DNA from 3 places in the Desulfothermus okinawensis JCM 13304 genome. Region 3 is predicted to be linked to each of the others. Evidence: riboswitches for the same ligand, from Rfam matches in the RefSeq annotation. Region 3 holds a riboswitch; each other region holds the start of a gene.
The links. A riboswitch is a leader RNA that binds a small molecule or an ion and turns the genes downstream of it on or off. The one in region 3 is predicted to bind cobalamin.
Positions count from the first base shown of each region.

Region 1: linked by a shared signal. The riboswitch ahead of ACYQ0O_RS05625 (FecCD family ABC transporter permease) and the one ahead of cbpB (peptide-modifying radical SAM enzyme CbpB) in region 3 are both predicted to bind cobalamin.
Region 2: linked by a shared signal. The riboswitch ahead of ACYQ0O_RS01905 (sirohydrochlorin cobaltochelatase) and the one ahead of cbpB (peptide-modifying radical SAM enzyme CbpB) in region 3 are both predicted to bind cobalamin.

Region 1 covers NZ_BAAIEW010000011.1:14,715-21,960, reverse strand. The annotation lists gene ACYQ0O_RS05635 (FmdB family zinc ribbon protein) at 1-2, opposite strand, end outside; gene ACYQ0O_RS05630 (damage-control phosphatase ARMT1 family protein) at 56-916, opposite strand; cobalamin riboswitch at 1,072-1,355, shown strand; gene ACYQ0O_RS05625 (FecCD family ABC transporter permease) at 1,448-2,461, shown strand; gene ACYQ0O_RS05620 (ABC transporter ATP-binding protein) at 2,464-3,267, shown strand; gene ACYQ0O_RS05615 (ABC transporter substrate-binding protein) at 3,257-4,237, shown strand; gene cobI (precorrin-2 C(20)-methyltransferase) at 4,263-4,982, shown strand; gene ACYQ0O_RS05605 (hypothetical protein) at 4,984-6,021, shown strand; gene ACYQ0O_RS05600 (precorrin-8X methylmutase) at 6,090-6,722, shown strand; gene ACYQ0O_RS05595 (hypothetical protein) at 6,803-7,039, shown strand; gene ACYQ0O_RS05590 (DUF2283 domain-containing protein) at 7,041-7,246, shown strand, end outside.
Region 2 covers NZ_BAAIEW010000003.1:21,242-28,487, reverse strand. The annotation lists gene ACYQ0O_RS01910 (TolB-like translocation protein) at 1-1,130, shown strand, start outside; gene ACYQ0O_RS01905 (sirohydrochlorin cobaltochelatase) at 1,165-2,139, opposite strand; cobalamin riboswitch at 2,265-2,545, opposite strand; gene ACYQ0O_RS01900 (TatD family hydrolase) at 2,647-3,450, shown strand; gene ACYQ0O_RS01895 (KH domain-containing protein) at 3,599-3,838, shown strand; gene rnz (ribonuclease Z) at 3,839-4,771, shown strand; gene ACYQ0O_RS01885 (phenylacetate--CoA ligase family protein) at 4,865-6,130, opposite strand; gene ACYQ0O_RS01880 (potassium channel family protein) at 6,260-7,246, opposite strand, start outside.
Region 3 covers NZ_BAAIEW010000035.1:22,903-30,148, reverse strand. The annotation lists partial or broken gene ACYQ0O_RS12035 (DUF3387 domain-containing protein) at 1-398, shown strand, start outside; tRNA gene ACYQ0O_RS12030 (tRNA-Asn) at 574-649, opposite strand; gene cbpB (peptide-modifying radical SAM enzyme CbpB) at 748-2,118, opposite strand; cobalamin riboswitch at 2,351-2,550, opposite strand; gene feoB (ferrous iron transport protein B) at 2,594-4,768, opposite strand; gene ACYQ0O_RS12015 (16S rRNA (guanine(527)-N(7))-methyltransferase RsmG) at 5,092-5,757, shown strand; gene ACYQ0O_RS12010 (hypothetical protein) at 5,721-5,939, opposite strand; tRNA gene ACYQ0O_RS12005 (tRNA-Leu) at 6,013-6,097, shown strand; gene ACYQ0O_RS12000 (hypothetical protein) at 6,101-7,066, opposite strand.

The DNA.
Region 1 (7,246 bases), on a different contig from region 3:
ATGCATCTACTCCTTTTTTTAGATTTACAATAATATTTTCAGCAGGTAAATTTTTTTATTTATTTTTTATTGGCTGTGTCAAGACAAATGAGTTCAGTTTAACTTTTGCATGTGTTGCTATAACATCACATTTTGCCTTAAATAAGAAAAAGATGTTGTGTTCCACACTACTTAAACTCTCAAAATTCCCCTGACCTTTTGAAATAATTAAATCTGCATTCCAGAATTCTTCTAAAAATTCCTTTTTGCAGTCTTCTAAAATGGTGCCTGGGGCATCTGAGCCATTATCTATTATCCTGACAAGTTTATCTAAATTACAGAAATTAGCATCAGAGACAGTTGCATCGTTTATAATAGGTTTACCCCTTACAGCCAAAGTGATTTTATCAGGTCCTATTTCTTCGATAAACACCTTGTCAAATACTATTTCTCCAGCATTGTCAGCTAGATATAATATTTTTTTTGCTCTCACTATTTGATTTTTAAATAGTTCAAAATCTCCAATAACTGCTTCAGATAAGGCATTAAGTATGGATTGTTTTATTTCACCTGGGGTTATCTCATTTTTCACCCCAAGATCTATTACATTTCCAGCCATTGCAAGTCTCATGGCTGTATTTAATGGGTCCTGGGAATTATATACCATGGACTTTAGTTTGGGATAATTTTCAAGTGCCAGTTTGTTGTGTCTATCTTTTATTTCTTTGTATGGGTCAGGATTGTTGGTTATTTTTCTAATTAAGGCATGAATGTGTTTAGCTGTATATGGAGGTGGTTTTGACATATCTATCTGGCTTAATGTTAAAAGGACTTCACGCATTAAATGCTCCATAAGACCATCATCTATACCTATCATTTTCCCAACATCAAGGGCATGACGAACAAAGCAGGGAATGCAATCTAAATAGGTCTTCATCTTGTTTCTCCTTATCTAAAAATCAAGTTGATTTTTATACTAACCATGCTTATCCTTTGCAAGGAATTTATTTGGTTTAGACTAGGTTTATCATTTTAATAAGCTTGGGTTTAAGTTTTGCTTGAAGAATTTTATTATCTCTATTAATAGAAAATTCATCTGATGAACATTCAGGTGCCCATTTGGGCTTAAAAGGGAATCCCGTGAAAATCGGGAACGAACCCATCGCTGTGATAGGGGGACGAAAGCTGCAGTGGGCCACTTTCCCCCGCCACCTTTTCAAGTGAAGGACTTGCTATTTGCTAGTAGCAGTGTGTGAAGGTCAAAAACTTTTTGCTTCACCTACGTCCTTGCTTAAAAAGGTGGCGGGGAGGGGGGAAGGCGCAGTGAGTAGATTGATCCCTAGAGTCAGAAGACCTGCCTGAATGGAGCTGGATCTCGCCCTGGGAAGGTGAGCATCCTTAAAAAGACCTGGATGAAAATGGGACATCCTGGTTTGTCAAAGGATATAAGACAAACTGGGATTTTTTTATGAAAAAATTTTACTTCCAACTTGTTTTAGCAGCTTTTTTTCTTCTACTAACCCTGTTTTTTTCTCTATCCCAAGGATTTGTAAAGATTCCTTTCTTGGAAGTTGTAAAGATAATCTCTTCCAAACTTACAGGCATAACCTGTAAAAATATTTCCACTATCCACTATTCCATTATATGGGATGTAAGGCTTCCTCGCATAATATGTGCTGCCTTAGTTGGTGGGGCCCTGTCCATCTGTGGGGTTGTTTTTCAGGGGATACTATTAAATCCCCTTGCTGACCCATACACCCTTGGAATCTCTGCAGGGGCTGCATTTGGTGCATCTTTGGCCCTGTTATTTGGTATGAGTTTTTTGGGAATCTATACTGTACCTTTTTTCGCCTTTGTATTTGGTCTTGTTACACTCCTGGTGGTTATATACCTTTCATCCACCTCCAGCAGTGGGATATCTTCCAACAATCTTATCCTCTCAGGGGTTATAGTATCAGCAATACTTTCAGCAGGGATCAGTTTTTGTAAATACCTGGCACAGGAGAGGGTCTCAGTGATTGTATTTTGGCTACTTGGCAGTTTTGCCTCTTCAACCTGGACAAGTGGACTGCTTATATTGCTCTGTTTAATTGTCTCTTTTGCAGTATTTATATTTTACTTTAGGGATCTAAACCTGCTCAGCCTGGGCGGAAAAACTGCATCTTCAATGGGTGTGGACCCAAAAAAGGTGAGGATCTTACTACTTGTCTTTTCTTCTCTTTTAACAGGGGTTTGTGTTTCTTTTTCTGGGATAATAGGATTTGTGGGACTGCTTGTTCCCCATATGGTGAGGTCAGTAGTAGGTCCAAATCACCTGAAACTTCTGCCTGCATCCCTTATTGCCGGCGCAATAATGTTGACTCTGGCAGATACCTTGACAAGGGCGTATCTCCCCACTGAAGTCCCAATAGGCGTGTTAACAGCCCTGATTGGTGGTCCATTTTTTTGCTATATCTTTAGGAAAAAACAGGTGGGTTTTTGAAGGTGGATAGACAAATCTTAGAGGCAAAAGACATCTCTTTTTCATACAATAATGAACCAGTTTTAAAAGATATATCCCTTAAATTTTGCCAGGGGAAATTTTATGGTATTCTTGGGCCAAATGGAAGCGGTAAATCCACATTGCTTGATATATTAATGGGCTATAAATTCCCAGACAGGGGCAGGGTCCTTTTATATGGTAAGGAGATAAGATCTTTAAAAAAATCAGAAATAGCAAAAAGGATTTCATATGTACCCCAGAGTTTTAGTGTCAACTTTCCCTTTACTGTAGATGAGATAATAACCATGGGGAGATATCCCTATGTGAAGAGATTTTCCCTTCCATCTATAGAGGATATTGAAATTGTAAGGGAGGTGGAAAGGAAGGTGGATGTATTTGACCTTAGAAAAAAACTCATAACAGAGCTAAGTGGAGGTGAGAAACAACGTGTTATGATAGCAAGGGCCCTTGCCCAGGATACTCCAATCTTTCTTTTAGACGAACCAACTTCTAACCTGGACATAAAACACAGTTTGAAAATACTCTCTATATTTAAGAAAAATGTAATCTATAAAAGAAGTTGTGTAATATGTGTATTCCACAACATTAATGAGGCTACCTCTTTTTGTGATGAACTTATATTTTTAAAACAGGGAAAAGTTATTGAGTCTGGTCCTTCCAGCAAAGTAATTAGTGAAGATATTTTGAAAGAGGTGTTTGAGGTAGATGTTAAACTAAGGTTTGAGGAAAGATTAAATTGTTATCAGGTGTTATTTTTAAATGGAGGTTTTGAAAATGAAAAATAGGTTACTCGCTTTTTCATTAGTTTGCATTGTTTATCTAGTTGTAGGGGTAAGCACAATATACGCATTTAAGCTGGATAATGATATTATAATTGATGATAAAGGAAGACATGTAAAAGTAATCAGGCCTTACACAAGGATAATATCTTTGTATCCTGCCCATACTGAAAATATTTGTGCACTAAATAGTGCTAAAGAATTAGTTGGAATATCCATAAGTGATACCTATCCAAAATATATTTTAAATAAAATTAGATTCTCATATCATTTTGGAGTAGAGCGATTTCTGGCTGTAAAACCTGATTTGATATTAATCAGACCAATGATAGATTTTGCCTATCCTGGTTTAATAAAAAAATTTGAAAAAGAAAATATAACTGTTATCTCTCTTCAGCCAAATAATATATCTTCCTTATATACGTATTGGAAGATATTGGGGAAGATTACTGGTCATGAAAAACTTTCAGGAGATATGATTTCTGATTTTAAAAATAGTATTTTATTTTTTAAATCAATTAATAATAAAATTAAAAATAAAAAAAAGGTCTATTTTGAATCAATACACAGAAAGTTTAAGACATTTTCCAGAGATTCTATCCCAATTTTTGTCTTAACATGTGCAGGGGGAATAAATATAGCAAAGGATGCATATCAGGTAAGACATTCAAATATTGCTGATTATGGAAAAGAAAAATTACTATCAAAAGCATCTAAAATAGATGTTTTTATATCCCAATATGGACGTATGAATAGAATCAGGGTTGAAGATATTATAAAAGAACCTGGATTTGAAATAATCAAGGCAGTGAAAAATAAAGAAGTATATACAGTTGATGAGGAATTAACATCAAGGCCAACACTCAGGCTCTTAATGGGTATTTATGAAATTGGGCATATTTTATATCCACATTACTATAATAGCAAAGTGAAACAAAAGGTAGAGATGGTATTAAAAAAATATTATAAGAAATAGATATTATTAATTTTAGGAGATTACTATGGGCAAACAGGGTAAATTGTATGGAATAGGGGTAGGTCCAGGAGATCCAGAGCTTATTACAGTCAAGGCAGTAAAGATTTTAGAGAGAGTAGATGTAGTGTATTCTGCGTGTTCAACCAAGAATAAACACTCCCTTGCCTTTGAAATTGCATCTAAATATATCCCTGATAAAACCCAGTGTGTTTTTTTGCCATTTCCTATGGTATTGAATAAGGAAGAAGCAAAAACATACTGGGAATCCCATGCACAAAGAATTGTCAAAGATATAGAATCAGGAAAAGATATTGCATTTTTGACCCTTGGAGATCCACTGATATATTCTACTTTTGGGTATTTACTAAGATATATTCAAGAAATAGCTCCGTCTGTGGAAATATGTATAGTTCCTGGCATCACTTCCTATCAGGCTGCAGCAGCTGTGACAAAGACTGTACTTGCTGAAGGAGAAGAACTACTTACTGTTGTATCAGGGGTAAAGGGGGGTGATCATTTAAGAAAGGTTTCAGATTTGTGTGAGAATATTGTTTTTTTAAAGGCCTACAAGAACATAGATGACATACTTTCCTCCCTAAAAGAGACAGGCAGGATAAATTCCAGTCATGCTGTTATAAGGTGTGGCTTTAAAGATCAAAAAATTATAGAAAATATTCAAGAGTTAAAGGGCAAAAAGCCCGTATACTGGACATTAATAATATCAAAAAAAGGCTGTTTAAAATAGTATGAAAAAAGGCTCCAGTTCCATTATCCTATCTTTTGCTTTGAGTATAGTGCTTATCTATTTTATATTTAGATTTGGCCATGTAACAGGACCAGTTTTTCTTAAAAAAGTATTATTTCCTCTGGTTAGGATGCTATTTTTTATATCAATAGGGCTGGTAATAGGAGAGATAATTGAGGCCACTGGATGGACCAGGTATCTTGCAGTTATTGCCAAGCCCCTTTTTAAGTTTGCCCATTTGGATGAGAGGTGTGCTGCTACATTTACTGTGGCATTTTTCTCTGGGGTGGGTGCAAATACCATGCTCTATAATTTTTATAAAAATGGAAAGATAGATAAAAAAGAGGTGATTTTGACAAATATTATGAATCAGTTACCTGCCTTTTTTTTGCATCTTCCATCAACAATCTTTATTATCATACCTTTGACTGGAAAAGCTGGGATTGTGTACCTTGTCCTGGTCTTTACAGCAATTATCCTCAGGATATTTTTGCTATCTTTATTTGGACATTTTTTTCTTGAGGAGGAAGAGTCATCTATTCAGTTGGATAATAAAGAAATTATCCAAAAGACTTTTAAACATAAACAGGATATACCCAGAAGGATCTTAAAAAAGGTTCCAAAAAGGATACTCCATATAGTAAAATTTGTTTTTCCAATCTTTTTAGGGGTATTTTTGCTAAAACAACTGGGAGTATTTGATGGTTTGAGAGATATAATAGCATCTACATTAATTGGTAAGATTATGCCTGTTGAGAGCCTTTCCATGGTTGTTTTATCTTTTATTGCAGATTATACATCGGGATTTGTTACTGCAGGGGCCCTGCTTTCACAACATGTACTTACATTTAAACAGGGGGTTATTGCCATTTTGCTTGGCAATATAATTGCCATTCCCATGAGGGCATTGAGACATCAATTGCCACGTTTTTTGGGGATATTTTCACCTGGTCTGGGGACCCAGGTCCTTGTTATAGGACAGCTTACAAGGGCTATTTCCCTTATAGTTGTGGGGACTATATACTTTTTTGTTTTTTGAGTATAATCTTAACCTGAGTTTATCAAAATGATAGACGTTGGGTAAAAGAGATAGCTACAGGAGTCAATATGATAAAGATTATGGATCCAATGGAGATAGAAAAAAGATCTTTTGAGATAATCGAGCAGGAGACCAAAAAATTGAAAGGGGATATTCCCTTTTCAGATGAGGAGTGGATAATAGTTAGACGTCTTATTCACACAACTGCGGATTTTGATATCCTGGACAACGTAGTTTTTCATAAAGATAGTATATCTGCAGGAAAAAAGGCAATTAAAAATGGATGTGTGATTGTAACAGACACAAATATGGCAAAATCAGGAATAAGCAAGGCCAGGCTATCCAAATTTAATCTGGAAGTCCATTGTTTTGTATCAGATGGTGATGTGGCAGAGGAGGCCAGAAAAAGAAATTGCACAAGGTCTATGATTGCAGTAGAAAAGGCCTTGTCAATGGATAAGGATATAATTTTTGGCATTGGAAATGCGCCAACTGCATTGTTTCATCTCATTGATTTAATGGAAAAAGGCCAGGCAAAACCTGCCCTTATTTTGGGGATGGTTGTGGGGTTTGTAGGGGCTGCTGAGGCAAAGGATGAGCTTATATCAAAATCCAGTGTCCCATATATTGCACTTAAAGGTAGGAAAGGTGGATCACCCCTTATTTCTGCCACAATAAATGCACTTTTGGATCTGTGTTAATTAAATGTAGTGTAGATAAGTTATATTTTAATTTTTGATAAACACAAAAGAATTTTGATGGTTTTAGTTAGGAGCATTACATGAAGACTACTAGATATTTTGAATATACAAAAAAGAGACCTGATAGAGCTCAAATTAAGCAAGAATGGATAGAATATGTAATAAAATATCCTAAAAAGATTGAAATTCAATCTGATGGAAGGATTAGAAAATGGGCCAAGATAAAAGAGATAAATAAGTATCTTAGAGTAATTTTATTAGAAGATGGAGAAACTGTTCATAATGCATTTTTTGATAGAACGTTTAAGGAGGATTAAAATGAAGGTAAAATATTTCTCAGATACTGATACAGCTCTAATAGAGTTTACAGATAATGAAGTATATGAGACTAAAGAAATTAGTGAAAATATTTATATTGATTTAGACAATAAAGGCAATCTAGTAAGTATGACCATTGAACATGCAAAGGCAAATGCAGGATTGGGCGAGATTTCCTATATGGAAATCGTTTCTTCACAGGATGA
Region 2 (7,246 bases), on a different contig from region 3:
GATTTGATGAGGTGTACAATGCCCAATTTACCCCTGATGGGAAAAAGATAATATTCATTGCCACCGCAGATCAGAGGGAATTTTTAGTGGTAAATGGAAATCCCTGGAAAGGCTATAAGGCCGTAGCTGAAAAAATATCACCTGTAATTAGCCCTGATTCAAAAAAAATTGCCATTGTGGCTTTAAAAGACAATGGCAAATCAACCATTTGTCTAAACAACCAGGAACTTAAAGAATATGACCTTGTTTTAAAGCCCCATTTCAGCCCAGATTCCAGACACATTGCCTATGCTGTTAAAATAAAAGACAAATACAGTGTTGTCATGGACGGAAAAATAGTTGGAGGTTCTTCTTATGATGAAGTAAAAGACATAGTGTTTAGTGCTGATTCAAAACACATTGCCTTTGTTGGAAGGATTAATAGGGATTTTTTTGCAGTTATAGACGGAAAAGAATCTAAAGCCTATCAATTTGTTGGGACCCCCATATTTTCATATAATGGTAAAAACATTGCCTTCATGGGTTATGAAGACAAAAAAATGTTTATTGTGTTAGATGGAAAACAAGGACCTAAATTGGATCAAATTGGAGTTTACTTCTTTTCAAAGGGAAGTGAGCTTTTTTATATGGGGGTTAGAGAAAAAAAAGGAGCTGTTTTTATAAATAATAAACCTCAAAAATTTTATGACTCAGTAGGCCTACCAGTGGTATCCAGTGATGGAAAACATGTAGCCTATAGGGCCAGAAAGGGAAAAAGGTGGTTTATTGTACTGGATGGAAAAGAAGGTAAAGGCTACGACTTTGTAAGGCGTCCTAAATTCTCTAATGATGGGAAACACCTGGCATACATTGCTGTGAAAAATAAGAAGTATTTTATAGTACTAGATGGTGTGGAGGGCAAAACATATACATGGACTGATTTTCCCTATTTTTCTAAAGATGGAAAGCACATAACCTATGTGGCAAGCAATGGTAAAAGTACGTTTATGGTAGTGGATGGAGTAGAGGCAAAAGAAAAATTTCTTGGATTTCTCAAGGGACTACCATTATTTTTTGAAAAAAACTGCGTAATTGGACAGGCAATCAGAATACCAGGACCCAAATTCTATGTAACGGAAGCATGTTTCTAAAGAATAGAGGGGAGTAAAATCTCCCCTCTATTCTTTAATCTAAATCAATCCCATTATCTTTTGCTGCTTGCCTTACATGTTCTACAATTATTTTTACTATCTCGGGATTCTCGCCCAGGCCTTTTATTACTGGATAGACTTTAATCCCTTTGGATTTAATCACAGATTTCCAGGAATCTTTATCATTTCCTGCCATGTCATTATTTGCATGGTCACCTGCCACCATCATAAGTGGCTTTAGCACCACCCTCTTTACCTTGCAGTGGACCAGTCCAGATACCACATCCTCTAAAGTAGGAAATCCTTCAACTGTACCAATGAATATCTTTACCCCAGGATACATCTGTCTCATCTTTTTTTGAAGCTGAGCATAGATACCTGTTGAGAAAAATTCATTTCCATGTCCCATATATACCAGGGCCGCGTGTTTTTTCTTCGCATACATAACATCATCCTTAAGGGCCTTTGCTGTCTTTTCAATATCTTCAATATAGTCGTGTTTTGGACCCCACATACCTGTTATTGGACGTCCAATAACCAATTTTTCAAAGGGCATATATTTTTTCTTTAGTGTCTTAATGGAATTTAGTCCATTTATATATGAACTTAGGTCCATAAACTCTTCACCTGCGTAGAAATGAGTTGGCTGAACAATAATTGTCCTATATCCCTCATCTTGCAAATCAGCAATGGTTGCAAGGGGACCCTTTACATGGAGTATATCACTTGGGATATCCTTTCTATTTTTCCATTTAGGATCGTTCTGCCTTTTATGCCAGATTTTTCTTATAATATTTGAAGTAAATGCCATTTTCACCTCAACAGAGGGAAAGTCCTTCTCTATTGCCTCCTTTACATTGATAAGAGACTTTAGCGCTTTGGGATACGTGGTACCAAATGCTGCAACCACGATTGCAGTTTTTGATTTTTGATTTTGCATAGCCATTCCCCTGCCCAGGATCAATGTTGATAAAATAATTGCTACAAATAAAACCCTTAAAAACCTCATGCCAGCTACCTCCTTTTAAAAGATAATTAAAAATAAAAAAACCCTTTAACTGGACACAAATCCAGTTAAAGGGTTGCACCCGAGTTTTCTTCACCCTTAAAGGCTAATCTGTCCCTGGCAGATTATGAAAAAAAATTATTGTGGCAGGTCTTCTGACTCCAGGATCATCCTACTCACTGCTCCTTCCCACCCCGCCACCTTTTCAAGTGAAGGACCTGCTATTTGCTAGTAGCAGTGTGTGAAGGTCAAAAACTTTTGTCTTCACCTACGTCCTTGCTTAAAAAGGTGGCGGGGAAGTGGCCATCTGCAGCTTTCGTCCCCTGTCACAGCGGCCGGGACCGTGCCAGATTTTCACTGGCTTCCCTTTTAAGCCCATAATTTGGGCACCACAAAATGGCTAATAATTTTTCATTTTCAAATAGTCAATAGTTTTATTTAAATATTATGATTTGACAATATTCTTAATTGGATTTTAGAATTCCCCATCAACTATAATGGAGGGATGAGATGATAGTTGCAATTGACTCCCATATGCATGGGGATATCTTGATAAAAAGAGACAGAGATTTCCCCCAAAAGTACTATTCCAACAATATTGGAGGTATTGTTTGGGCGTATAATGATAAAATCAAAGATATATCCCAATATGCCCAATACTGGGACTATTTAGCAAAAATCACAAGGAATATATCTAAAGTCAATTCTCCTTTTTTTTATAAAGTGGGAATACATCCCAGGACTATTTGCAGGGAATTGAAGGACAAACAGAATCTACCCACTGAAATAAAAAAGGCCCTAGAAAATAGCATGAAAGATCCTAAATGTCTTGGTATAGGAGAAATAGGTCTAGATGGATACGACCAAGACCAAGAAAAGATATTTATTGAACAACTAGATTGGTGCATAAACTATTTGCCAGAGAATAAAAGAATTGGGATTCATACACCGAGAAACAACAAATACGAGATTACCAAAAAAACTTTGGAAATCTTAAGTAATTATAATGCGCTTCACAAGCAAATAGTAATTGATCATGTTGAACTAAGTACCATTGAATTATTAAAAAATATCCATGTCCATATAGGAATTACCTTACAACAAGGAAAATCTAGTAAAGAAGATGTAGAATCCATAGTAAATATGAATCTCTACGACATAAACAAAATACTATTAAATAGTGATGGGGGACAAAAAATCTCCAAAGAATACATACAATTCGTCAAAGAAAATGGTCTAAAGCCTCGGCAGAAATCTCAACTCTTAAAAGATAATGTTATATCCTTTTACAACCTGAATAAACAACTAAACTAAAAGTAGGTCAACACAACATATGTAAAAGCGAGCATCTACCCTTGCAAAAATGCAGACTAGAGTATAAAATCTACTAAGTTAATCATCCAATTTTGGATTGGTTTTTTGGCTCTTTTTTGTCTCACCTTTAACAAGAGAGTGGATAGTGATGAAAGAATTTGTTGAAAAGCTTGTAAAGGAAATTGTGGACAGGCCAGAAGAGGTAGTAATAGAGGAAAATTTAGAGAATGTACGCATGCCTCTTCTAGAACTAAAAGTGGCCAAGGAGGACATGGGTAAGGTTATAGGCAAAAGGGGGAAGATGATAGAAGCACTAAGGGTCTTAGTTGCTGCTGCATCTAAAAAACACAAAAAAGAATATCAACTGATAGTTGTGGATCAAGACTAAATGGGCCAAAAAAAACTGGTGGTACTGGGAACAGCTTCACAGGTTCCCAGTACCTTTAGGAATCATGTGGGACTTTTTCTAAGATGGGATAAAGAGGACTTTTTATTTGATCCTGGAGAAGGAACGCAACGTCAGATAATTAAATTTAAGGTTCCAATAAATAGAATAAAAAAAATCTTTATATCCCACTTCCACGGGGATCACTGCCTTGGTTTACCTGGAATAATCCAGAGGCTTTCACTCAATCAAATAAAACATCCTGTGGAAATAATATACCCAAAAGAGGGAGAGATTTTTTTAAGAAATCTCATAAATGCAGCTATATTTCACAACAATCTCAATATTATTCCAAGGCCAGTGAAAAGTGAGGGACCAGTGGAAATCTCAGGGGAAATTTTGGTGTATGCATACAAACTGGACCATGGAATTGATTGTTATGGATACCGTATATGTGATCCACCTAGATGGAACGTAATCCCATCCAAGTTACCAAAAGATTTCCCACCACAGGCAATTGGAGATTTAAAGGACAAAGGTACAGTTGAATTTAAAGGGAAAAGGATCTTTTTACAAGAAGTGGCAGTACCCAAAAAGACCCAGATCTTTTCCTATATTATGGACACAAAGATGTGTGATACCACATACAAAATAGCAAAAAATGCCGATATTTTGGTGTGTGAATCCACTTATCTTTCAACAGAAAAGGACCTTGCTGAAAATTACAATCACCTAACTGCCTCACAAGCAGCTGAAATTGCAAAAAAAAGTGAGGTAGATAAACTCATTCTCACTCATTTCTCACAGAGATATAGTAGCAATGAGCCCTTTGAAGAAGAAGCAAAAAAGATCTTTAAAAATACCATTGCAGCTATTGACGGGATGGAAATTAAGTTTTCTGCTGTAAAGAGAGACTATAAAGTTAAGCAACAATAAAGAAGGGTTATTCTGAAATTTTTCCTAAATATATAACCCAAGTTTATCAAAACGATAAACTTGGGTTATATAAAAGATAACACCCTTTAGTTTTTATTCCCACCTTCTTTTGTCATTTATTGGTCTGATTTCTGGAGGCAAAGTGCCTGGAGGTACTATCTTCAAATTTGGCCTGATTTTAATTTTTTCTCTAAAAGTATGTAATAATTCATCTTTTCTCTTAAACTCCGTAGCTTCAACATATAAGGTAACCTCATCTATTCCACCTTCATTTGTAACTTCAAGCTGCCATCTCTTAATCTCGTCAAATCTAGTTATTACCTGTTCGATTTGATGTGGATACACAAATAATCCTTTTATCCTGGCTGTTGTATCCACACGTCCAATTATCCCTCCTAGCCTTGGAGAAGTCCTACCACAAGGACATGTCCCTCGTTCAATATATGATAAGTCTCCAGTGGCCAGACGGATTAAAGGGTATGTCTTGTTAAGACCTGTTACAACAACTTCCCCTACTTCACCTTCTTTTAATGGAATCCCTGTATCAGGGTGACATATTTCCACATAAACCTTTGATGAAATATGAAGTCCATTTTTGTGGTAGCATTCGTATCCAATACACCCCACATCTGCAGTTCCATATCCCTGTCTCATTATAAGGTCGAATTTTTTTTCAAGGGTACTCCTCACTTTTTCAGACAACTTCTCAGCAGTTACAAATGCCACTTCCAAAGACAGATCCTTTCTTAAATTAATTCCCATATCTTCACCCTTTTGTGCAATATGGGAAAGGTAGCTGGCGGTACCCACATATCCAGTAACCTTTAGCTTTTTCATGATCTCCAACTGGGTATTGGTATTTCCAGGACCTGCTGGAATAACTGCACACTCTAAATTCCTGAGAGGTTCTTCAAACATGAGTCCCGCTGGATTTAAATGATAGTTAAAACAATTCTGGACAATATCACCAGTCCTAAAACCAGCAGCATAAAATCCTTCTGTCCACCCCCAATAATCTGGCTTGCGGTCTTCAGGATCAAATATTGGACCTGGAGACATGAATATACGTCTCATCTTACCCAAATCCTTTGTAAGTAGCCCACCAAGTCGTGGTCCCATTGATTGGAGAAAAATAAGCTCTTTTTTCTTTAAGATTGGTATGTGTTTGATGTCTGATAGATCTTTGAACTTATTTACATCAAATTGTGCCCTGTCAAAACGTTTTTTTACTTCCTCTGAATACCTGTATGCATATTGCAAAAGTTCCTTTAGGTGTATCCTGTAAAACTGCTTTCTCTCTGACTCGTCTAACACCTCAAGACGACTGTAGATTCCCTCTGTCCTGTCTTTTCTGGTCATACCAAGACATACCTCCAACTATAATAAATTTGATGGATAAGTAGTGTTAAGGACTTTCCTGTAGATGTCAAGGCAATTGCTTGTGAATAAAAATATACATGCGAAAACAACTATTCCTATAATTTTTTATTAATCAAACTCTGGACGAGTATTTGCGATAACCACCAGCTTGTCTCTTTCATTTAGGACAAAATCATGGGATGGATTGGCTAGATATGTACTATTTGAATGATCAAAAATTCCCAGACAGAGTATATTGTGTTCTTTTTTAAGTAACATAAGGGCGTCTAAAAAATTTTTTCCAACAAGATTAGAAGGAACCTTAGTCAAATAAAATTCATTTCCATACCTATTTGAAATGAGCTCACTTACAATCTCTGTCACCCCATGATCCAATGCTGCCTGTACCAGTAGCTTGGAACTAATCTCCCCCCCCACTATAATCTCATCTGCCTTTGCATTTTTTAGATGCTCTAAATTCTTACTATCCAGCAACTCAACGCATACATAACAATCTGGATACAAAGATTTTATGGTCAATGTATTCAATATGGCCTTGGCATCCTGGGAATATGGGTCTAATTTATCGTCTAAAAGTACAATCACAGTGTCTGCATGTTTACAATTGGCCTTTTTTAAGGTGTCTTTATCTGGCTCTCCCTTCACAAAATAAAATAGATTGTCATCTGGTTTAGGAGACTGGTCAAGATCAGCAATTAATACTATTGGTTTATTTTGAGTCTTTATATCTGCTCTAAATTCTTCATAAATCTCCTCTCCCCTTATATTCCATCCGCAGATAATAAAATGCATTGTTTCTCTTATATCCTTTAGACCTTTTTTTGCCATATCCCTCTCCTCAATAAAAAAACCTGCCAATGTGGCTGTGAGGATGCCTGTTAGACCTATTCCAAAAAACATGATCACTACCCCGATGATCTTACCTCCCAGGGTAGACGGGGTGATATCTCCATATCCCACAGTGGTAACAGTAACAACTGCCCACCATAGGGCTCCCAATATGCTCATATTCTTTTCAACAAATGCAAAGGCAAAACTCCCCAAAAAGATAACTGCAATTACAAGTATAAATAGTCTATGGAGTTTTTCGCGTAC
Region 3 (7,246 bases):
ATTTAATAAGAAAATATAACAATAAAATTTTAACAGCAGCTGAAGTTATAGATGAGCTTATAAAACTTGCAAAAGAGATAAAAGAAAGTGATAAAGAGCCAGAAGAAATGGGATTATCTGATTATGAGTATGCCTTTTATTGTGCAGTTGCTGATAATGAAAGCGCAAGAGAACTTATGGGAAAAGAGAAACTCAGAGAACTTGCTACTGTTTTATTTAATAAAGTAAAGAAAAACACAAGCATAGATTGGACAATAAGGGAAAGTGCAAGGGCAAAATTAAGGGTCATCATCAAAAGAACCTTAAGGCAATTTGGCTATCCTCCAGATATGCAGCAGCTTGCCACGGAAACTCTTTTAAAACAGGCAGAGCTTATAGCAAATGAGTTGGTCAATTAAGGCAGTTTAGATAGGAATGTACCCTTTGTTTCAACCCAAGCAATTAAAAATGGTGGTTTGCAAAGAAACTTCCCCCCAAAGTCTCCACCCCAATCTCGCAAAAGGTGACTAATTTCAAAACCAAAAAAGCCACCTAGAGACTCTCTCTAAGTGGCCTTAATTATTTTGCTTTTTCTGGCTCCCCGGGGCGGACTTGAACCGCCAACATGGTGATTAACAGTCACCCGCTCTGCCGCTTGAGCTACCGGGGATCAATGCAACGAGAGTTGATTATATTGATTTTCTTTTCCAAGTCAAGAACAAATTTTTTAGAAAAATTTGTAAATAGTGGTCCACAGCCTCATAATGTTTAAGCAAAATTATAAGTACATTCAGTTTCCTCTTCCCAGCCATCCCAGAGATAGGCGTTTTCCCTGCCAAGGGATATCACCTTAAAGGCATATCTAATAAGTCCTTCGTAGAAATTACAAAATGGTGCAACGGTGTTTAGATCTCCATTGAGCATATAGACCTCTGCTGGACAGGGAGCACCACAAAAATGTCTCACAGCACAGGATTTACATGGTTCTATCTTTTCAACCATTCTACTGGTCACCATCTTAATCTGGTCTCTTTTCAGGATATCAGATATGGAATCATCCTTTATGTTTCCCGCCTTAAACTCTGGTATGCCAATAAATTCACTACACGGGAAGATATCTCCATTGGCAGCCAGTGCAAAAAAACACCTTCCTCCACCACATGGAGATATATCACACATAAGTCTCCTACCAGTAGGTCCCAGGATTCCTGCAAGGATATTTGCGAAGTTGGCTACTACTACCTTTCTCCCTGAAGTTTCATAGAGCTCATAACTATAATCCAGTGCCTCTGTGATTTCCTTTAAAAACACCATGTCATCTGGTTTAGAGAGTCTTCCACCTTCCTGGGTACAACGAACGGGATTTAGCATGATCACTGGAACACTTAGATCAAAATAGAACTTAACCAGGTCCTTTAGCACTGACACATTGTATTTTGTAACAGTGGTAATCACATTGTATGCAGGATAATCTGATAGTTTTTCAATAACTTCAACTACCTTTTTAAACCCACCTTTTCCCGACCAACTCTTCCTTGTGGTATTGGCAAGCTCCTCCACTGGAGCGTCCAGGGATATACCAAGTCCAACCTGATTCTCCTTAATAAACCTAAGGTCCTCATCATTTAAAAGGGTCCCATTTGTCTGTATGCCAAAGAGAAAGTGGTCTTTGTATTTTGATATCCCCTCAAAAACAGCCTCTTTTGCCATCATTGGTTCAGCACCGTGGAATATCACCTGGGGTTTGGCCTCATCTCCAAGGACTTCTTTAAAAAAGGATAGGAGCTTTCCCAGATGGGAACAGACCTCTTCACCACTCATTGAAATGCCGTTTTTCCTCCTATCCCTGGGGAGATAGCAGTAGGTGCAGTCAAAATTACACCTATCTGTGGGGTTAAAGTAAACAGCAGATGGAGGCAGCTTGAACCTGAGATTCTCCATCTCCTCTTTGAACTCCTTCTCCTTTTTGAGGAAGTCCTCTGTAAGTCTCCCTCCAAGCACCTCTGGAAGCTCAGATGAATCTATAATTGCCCAGAATCCACTATCTCCTTCAACAACAGCAACCCTATCAGCTACCCCTATTTCCAGGACAGAAAATCTGGGACCATAACCGGTATTCACATATGTTGTTTTATTCATAAGCTACCACTTACCTATTTCTTGGCCTTTGGGGTCAAGAGGATATAGTGGGAAAGACCGGTATTTTTCCCTAGTTTTTTGCACCTGCGACGATAGGATATAACACTTTTCTTCATGGCTCATACCTCCTTTTTTTTGACCTTTTTTGCTGTGGACCACTATTTTTTGCCAAATAAAAAAGGGACCCAGGAAAACACATTTGTCTTCCCGGGTCCCTTTACCATCAGGACTCCGAAATATATATCCCCTAACAGGTCTTCTGGCTCTCGGATCATCAGTATGCCCCACGGCCTTCCCCCCAAGGTGGACCTTGAGAGTGACCGGACCAGGATAAACACCTGATCCCTAGGCAGGACAACCTCCCCGATTACAGCGGCGGGACCGCCACGGATTTTCACCGTGTTCCGAGATGTTAGGAGACATCTCTCATTTATTTTTTATCTGTCTAATAAAATTCCCAACAAAAGTCAATGGGCTAAAAAAACCTTATGCCTACTTGATAAATTAACACAGAGACCAAAAATGCAGTTATGGTATTAAAAGTCACGGAAAATACAGCCCATTTCCAATTTGATTCCTGGGCAATGGTAACAAGGGACACAAAACATGGAGCATAAATTAGGACAAAGACCATAAAACTTATGGCCTTGATATTATTCCAGTTTGGATCACTTGCTATCCTCTTTGATAAAGAAGAGGAGTTGTCCACATCAACTTCCCCTAAAGAATAAGCAGTTCCAAGGGTAGAAACAATTACCTCTTTGGCAGCAATACCCCCTAAAAGGGCAATATTACTCCTCCAGTCAAACCCGGCTATTTTTGTTACATTCTCCACCATTATACCCAATCTTCCTGCAAAGGAATTTATAAGTGATATCTTCTTCTTCTCTCCCTTTAATTTTTGTATTTGTTGTAAAATCTCATTTTTTTTCTCCTGGGTGATATCAGTTTTAGAGATCTCCATCTCTAAAATCTCCAGCTTCTTGTTAATGGGATCTATTAATTTTTTAGGAGGAGATGGAAAGCTCATACCTGCCCAAATTATAATAGAGATCAGTAAAATAACTGTTCCAGCCTTTCTCAAATATTGCCAGACCCTCTCCCATGTGTGGATAATAAGGCCCTTTAACGTTGGTAGCCTATAAGGTGGAAGTTCCATCACAAAGGGAGTGGATTCTCCTGGAATTACAGTGGTTCTAAATAACTTGGCTATAACAAGTGCCCATAGCCAGGAAAAAATGGTCAAAGCAAACATAATCTTGTCACCGCTTTTTGGGAAAAAAGCCCCAGCAAGGAGCAAAAAAACAGGGACCTTTGCTCCGCAGGAAAAAAATGGTGCCGTTAGAATAGTTGCTATCTTCTCCTTGGGTCCCCTGAGCGTCCTGGTGGCCATTATTCCTGGAACAGCACACCCTCCGGGAATTCCCCCGGAAATGATAAAGGGCATCACAGAATATCCGTGGAGACCAAATATCCTTAAAACCCTATCCAGCATATAGGCCATCCTGGCCATGTACCCACTGTCTTCTAAAAAGGCCAGTATGAAAAACATTATCATTATAAGAGGAACAAAGCTCATAACCCCACCAACACCATCTATGATCCCGGAAACAACAAGAGATTTAAAAAAACCCGGCGGAAGGTATTTGGATGCAACATTAGACAGTAGCCCAAAAAACTTCTCAATCAATGCAAGGGGATATTCCCCAAACAAAAAAGTCATCTTGAACATAAGATAGAGGACAAATACCATAATGAGTGGACCAATGAACCTATGGGTAAGCACCTTATCTATTTTATCAGATATATCCAATCTATCAGTATCAAAACGCCTTTTTATCACTCCTTTTAGTAAAGAGTTTATATATCCATACCTATAATCAGCGATTATGGCTTCTGGCACAGTGTTTAGGGTCTTCTCACAGTGTTTTGATACCTCTTTTGCAAGTGCTTTTAACCCACTAGACACACCTTTATCTTGCTTATCCCCCTTGCACAATATATCTTCATCCTCTTCCAAATACTTCAAAGCTATCCAGCGAGGAGGATATTTTTCAGTTAAAAAGTTACTTTCTCTTATAAGTTCTGACATTTTTTCAATTACAGGATCCAAATCTGGTCCATAAGAAATAGTAATAGGCACCCAATCCCTTTCATTAATGGAACATTCAACCACTTGTTCAATTAATTCATTTTTCCCTATCCCCTTTTTGGCCACCATGGGCACCACAGGACATTTCAAAAGGGAAGAAAGTCTGTCAATATCTATCTCCATACCCTTCTTTTTTACCTCATCCATCATATTTAAAGCCAGGATTAGTGGAACACCAAGTTCCATAAACTGTACAGCTAAATACATGTGTCTCTCTAAATTTGTGGCATCAATAACATCAACAACTAGAGAAGGTTTCTCATTTACAATAAAATTCCTGGCCACCAACTCTTCCTGGGAATAGGCAGTGAGAGAATAGGTTCCTGGAAGATCCACAATCCTCAGAGTCACTTCGCCATGTTTTACATATCCCTCCCTCTTCTCAACTGTAATACCTGGATAATTTCCAACATGCTGCCTAGCGCCAGTAAGTAAATTAAAAAGCGTGGTCTTACCAGAATTGGGGTTCCCAGCAAGGGCAATTGTAAATTCTTTCATATATCCTCCTAGTTCCTTTAATGGAGAAATTAGATAAACCTAACTTTGTTTGATAGTCAATAATTTTTTTAAGTATCTGCCTATTTCTTTAGCTCCGATTATTGATTGGGTTATGGATCAAGTGAATAGTGATTAGTTATTAGTCTTTAGTTATTAGTAGAAGGTAGAAGGGTGAAGGGTGTATGTGAAAGTGTGAGTGGGGGTGTATGTGTGAGTATAGGGAAGTTACAGACCACAGACACAGATCACATACACAGACACAGCATGGAATAAGCAGAAAACATTATTGTCTTGTTTAAGTACTTTCTTTAAAATAAAGACCCATGGACAAAAAGGCTCTTGAAAGATATATCTTAAAAAAAATAAATCATGAAGCAAATCTCAGTATAAATATCCATTCATACCATACAACAAAATTATGCACTTTTATATTTAATTTAAGCAAATGGGCAGAAAAAGCCAACATGGTTGGCACCAAGGAACCCAGACTAATCTTTGACGAGCTTATTTTAGATTCCATATACCTGGCAGATTTTTTTAACATAACCTCCCCATTTTCAAACCATTATAACCAGTTCAAGATGCTGGATATTGGGGCAGGAGCAGGTATACCTGGCATTCCTTTCAGGATTCTGTATGAAAATGGAGATTATCTCATGGTGGAACCTAGAAAAAAAAGGGGAGTTTTCATAAATTTAATGATAAATTTCCTACAAATAAAGAATACAGGACTTTTTTTGGGAAACATTGAAGAACTGAGAGAAAAGGACTTTGATCTTTGTCTCTCAAGGGCATTTTGTCCCTGGGACAAATTTTTAAAATTATCTAAAAAGTATGTAAAGGATAATGGTTATGTGTTAATTTTTTCTAACCATCCCTGGCATAAAGACAACTTGCAGGGCTTTCGTTTCATAAAGGAGTATTCATATATATTATCTTCAAACAAAAGCCGTTATTTTTGGCTATTTTCAAAAAAGGCCCCAAGTTGAGTGTTTTTAAATATAATTTTGGTGGCTGCTTCATCTGCAACCTCCCCAAGGTCCATGAGCTTTTCCAAAAAATCCAGGATCTCATACCTCCTTTCTTCAGTAGAATACTCAAAGTCCTGGGCCAAGTTTCCAGAACGGATATACTCAATTAGTTCATCAATATATTTTTCATTTAAAATCATCCAACAACCCCTTTCAATTAAAAATCTACACTTGACACCTAACAACTATTTAAATATAAATCATCCATCTCACGCCGGGGTGGCGGAATTGGAAGACGCACGGGACTCAAAATCCCGCGGGCCTCGCGCCCGTGAGGGTTCGACTCCCTCCCCCGGCACTCCTAAAAAAATTTCCCCGATACTATATTGTATCCCAATTCAAAAATAGACCCCATGACAAAGAGTATGTTCATAAGTACCCCCCAAAAGGGGCTTAATACCATGATTTCTTTAAGCCTTATTGGATGTTCACTTTTGATCAATTTGTGATTTAAAGTAAAGACTATTAGTACCACTAACAATTCTACCCCCAAAATCCCCCAAACTATAAGTGGCACCTTACTAAAACTTCCAAACACCATTAAGGCCTTACTAATTGAAAATATTAAATAAATAATTATAGCATACCACCATCTAGCACATGCAGGAATAGTGAACTTATAATAATCCCTTCCAAAATCATCTCTATTTCTTCTGAGCATTAAATAAAATGTGGAATATAGAGATGCAGTACCAATGGATAAAAACAAATAAGCCCAGAACATTAAAACAGGAAATAGTTCTTTAGGAAACAGAATCTCTTTCATTTGTATATCTAAAAAGGAGATGTTTTCATGAAAATAGTAAAACTTCAAATTTATTGCCCCATATATCCCAAGCCATAATATTATGTTTACACACGCTAAAATTACAGTAAAAAAATTACGATTTTTCTTTAAAACATCCTTTAATAAAAAAACAATGAGAAACAAAACAACAGATCCAAATAAAAGAGCAAGGTCCAGTTGCAAAATAGAACTTTTGAAAAATAATTCTTTTAGTTGTCCCCACTCCATTTTTAAACTAAAGAGGTGCACCATAAAGCAACCATATGCTACGTCCAATATTATGTACACCCAAAATGCGAAAAAACCCATTCTCAGCATTTGGAGAGAGAGTTTTTCATAAAATTTAACTTTTTTAATTATTCCCAATAACATGGAAAAAAAAGAAATCAAAATACCCCCGCAAAAAATTCCAAAAACAAATGTCAATATACCGCCAGGAATTGCTAAGCCCAAAAACTTATACAAAAGTTCACCACCCATTAAAATCCTCCTTAAATAACTGACTAATGCAAAGTTAATGTTGCAATGGTGTTTGACTTCTTATACATTAAAAAGACCTCTAGGGGTCTAAAAAAAGCAGCATAAGTGAAGAAACATTAAACATTAAAAGGGCAAACATCAAGTCTTTAGGCCATAGCTTTAAATTTTTTAACAGTCTTG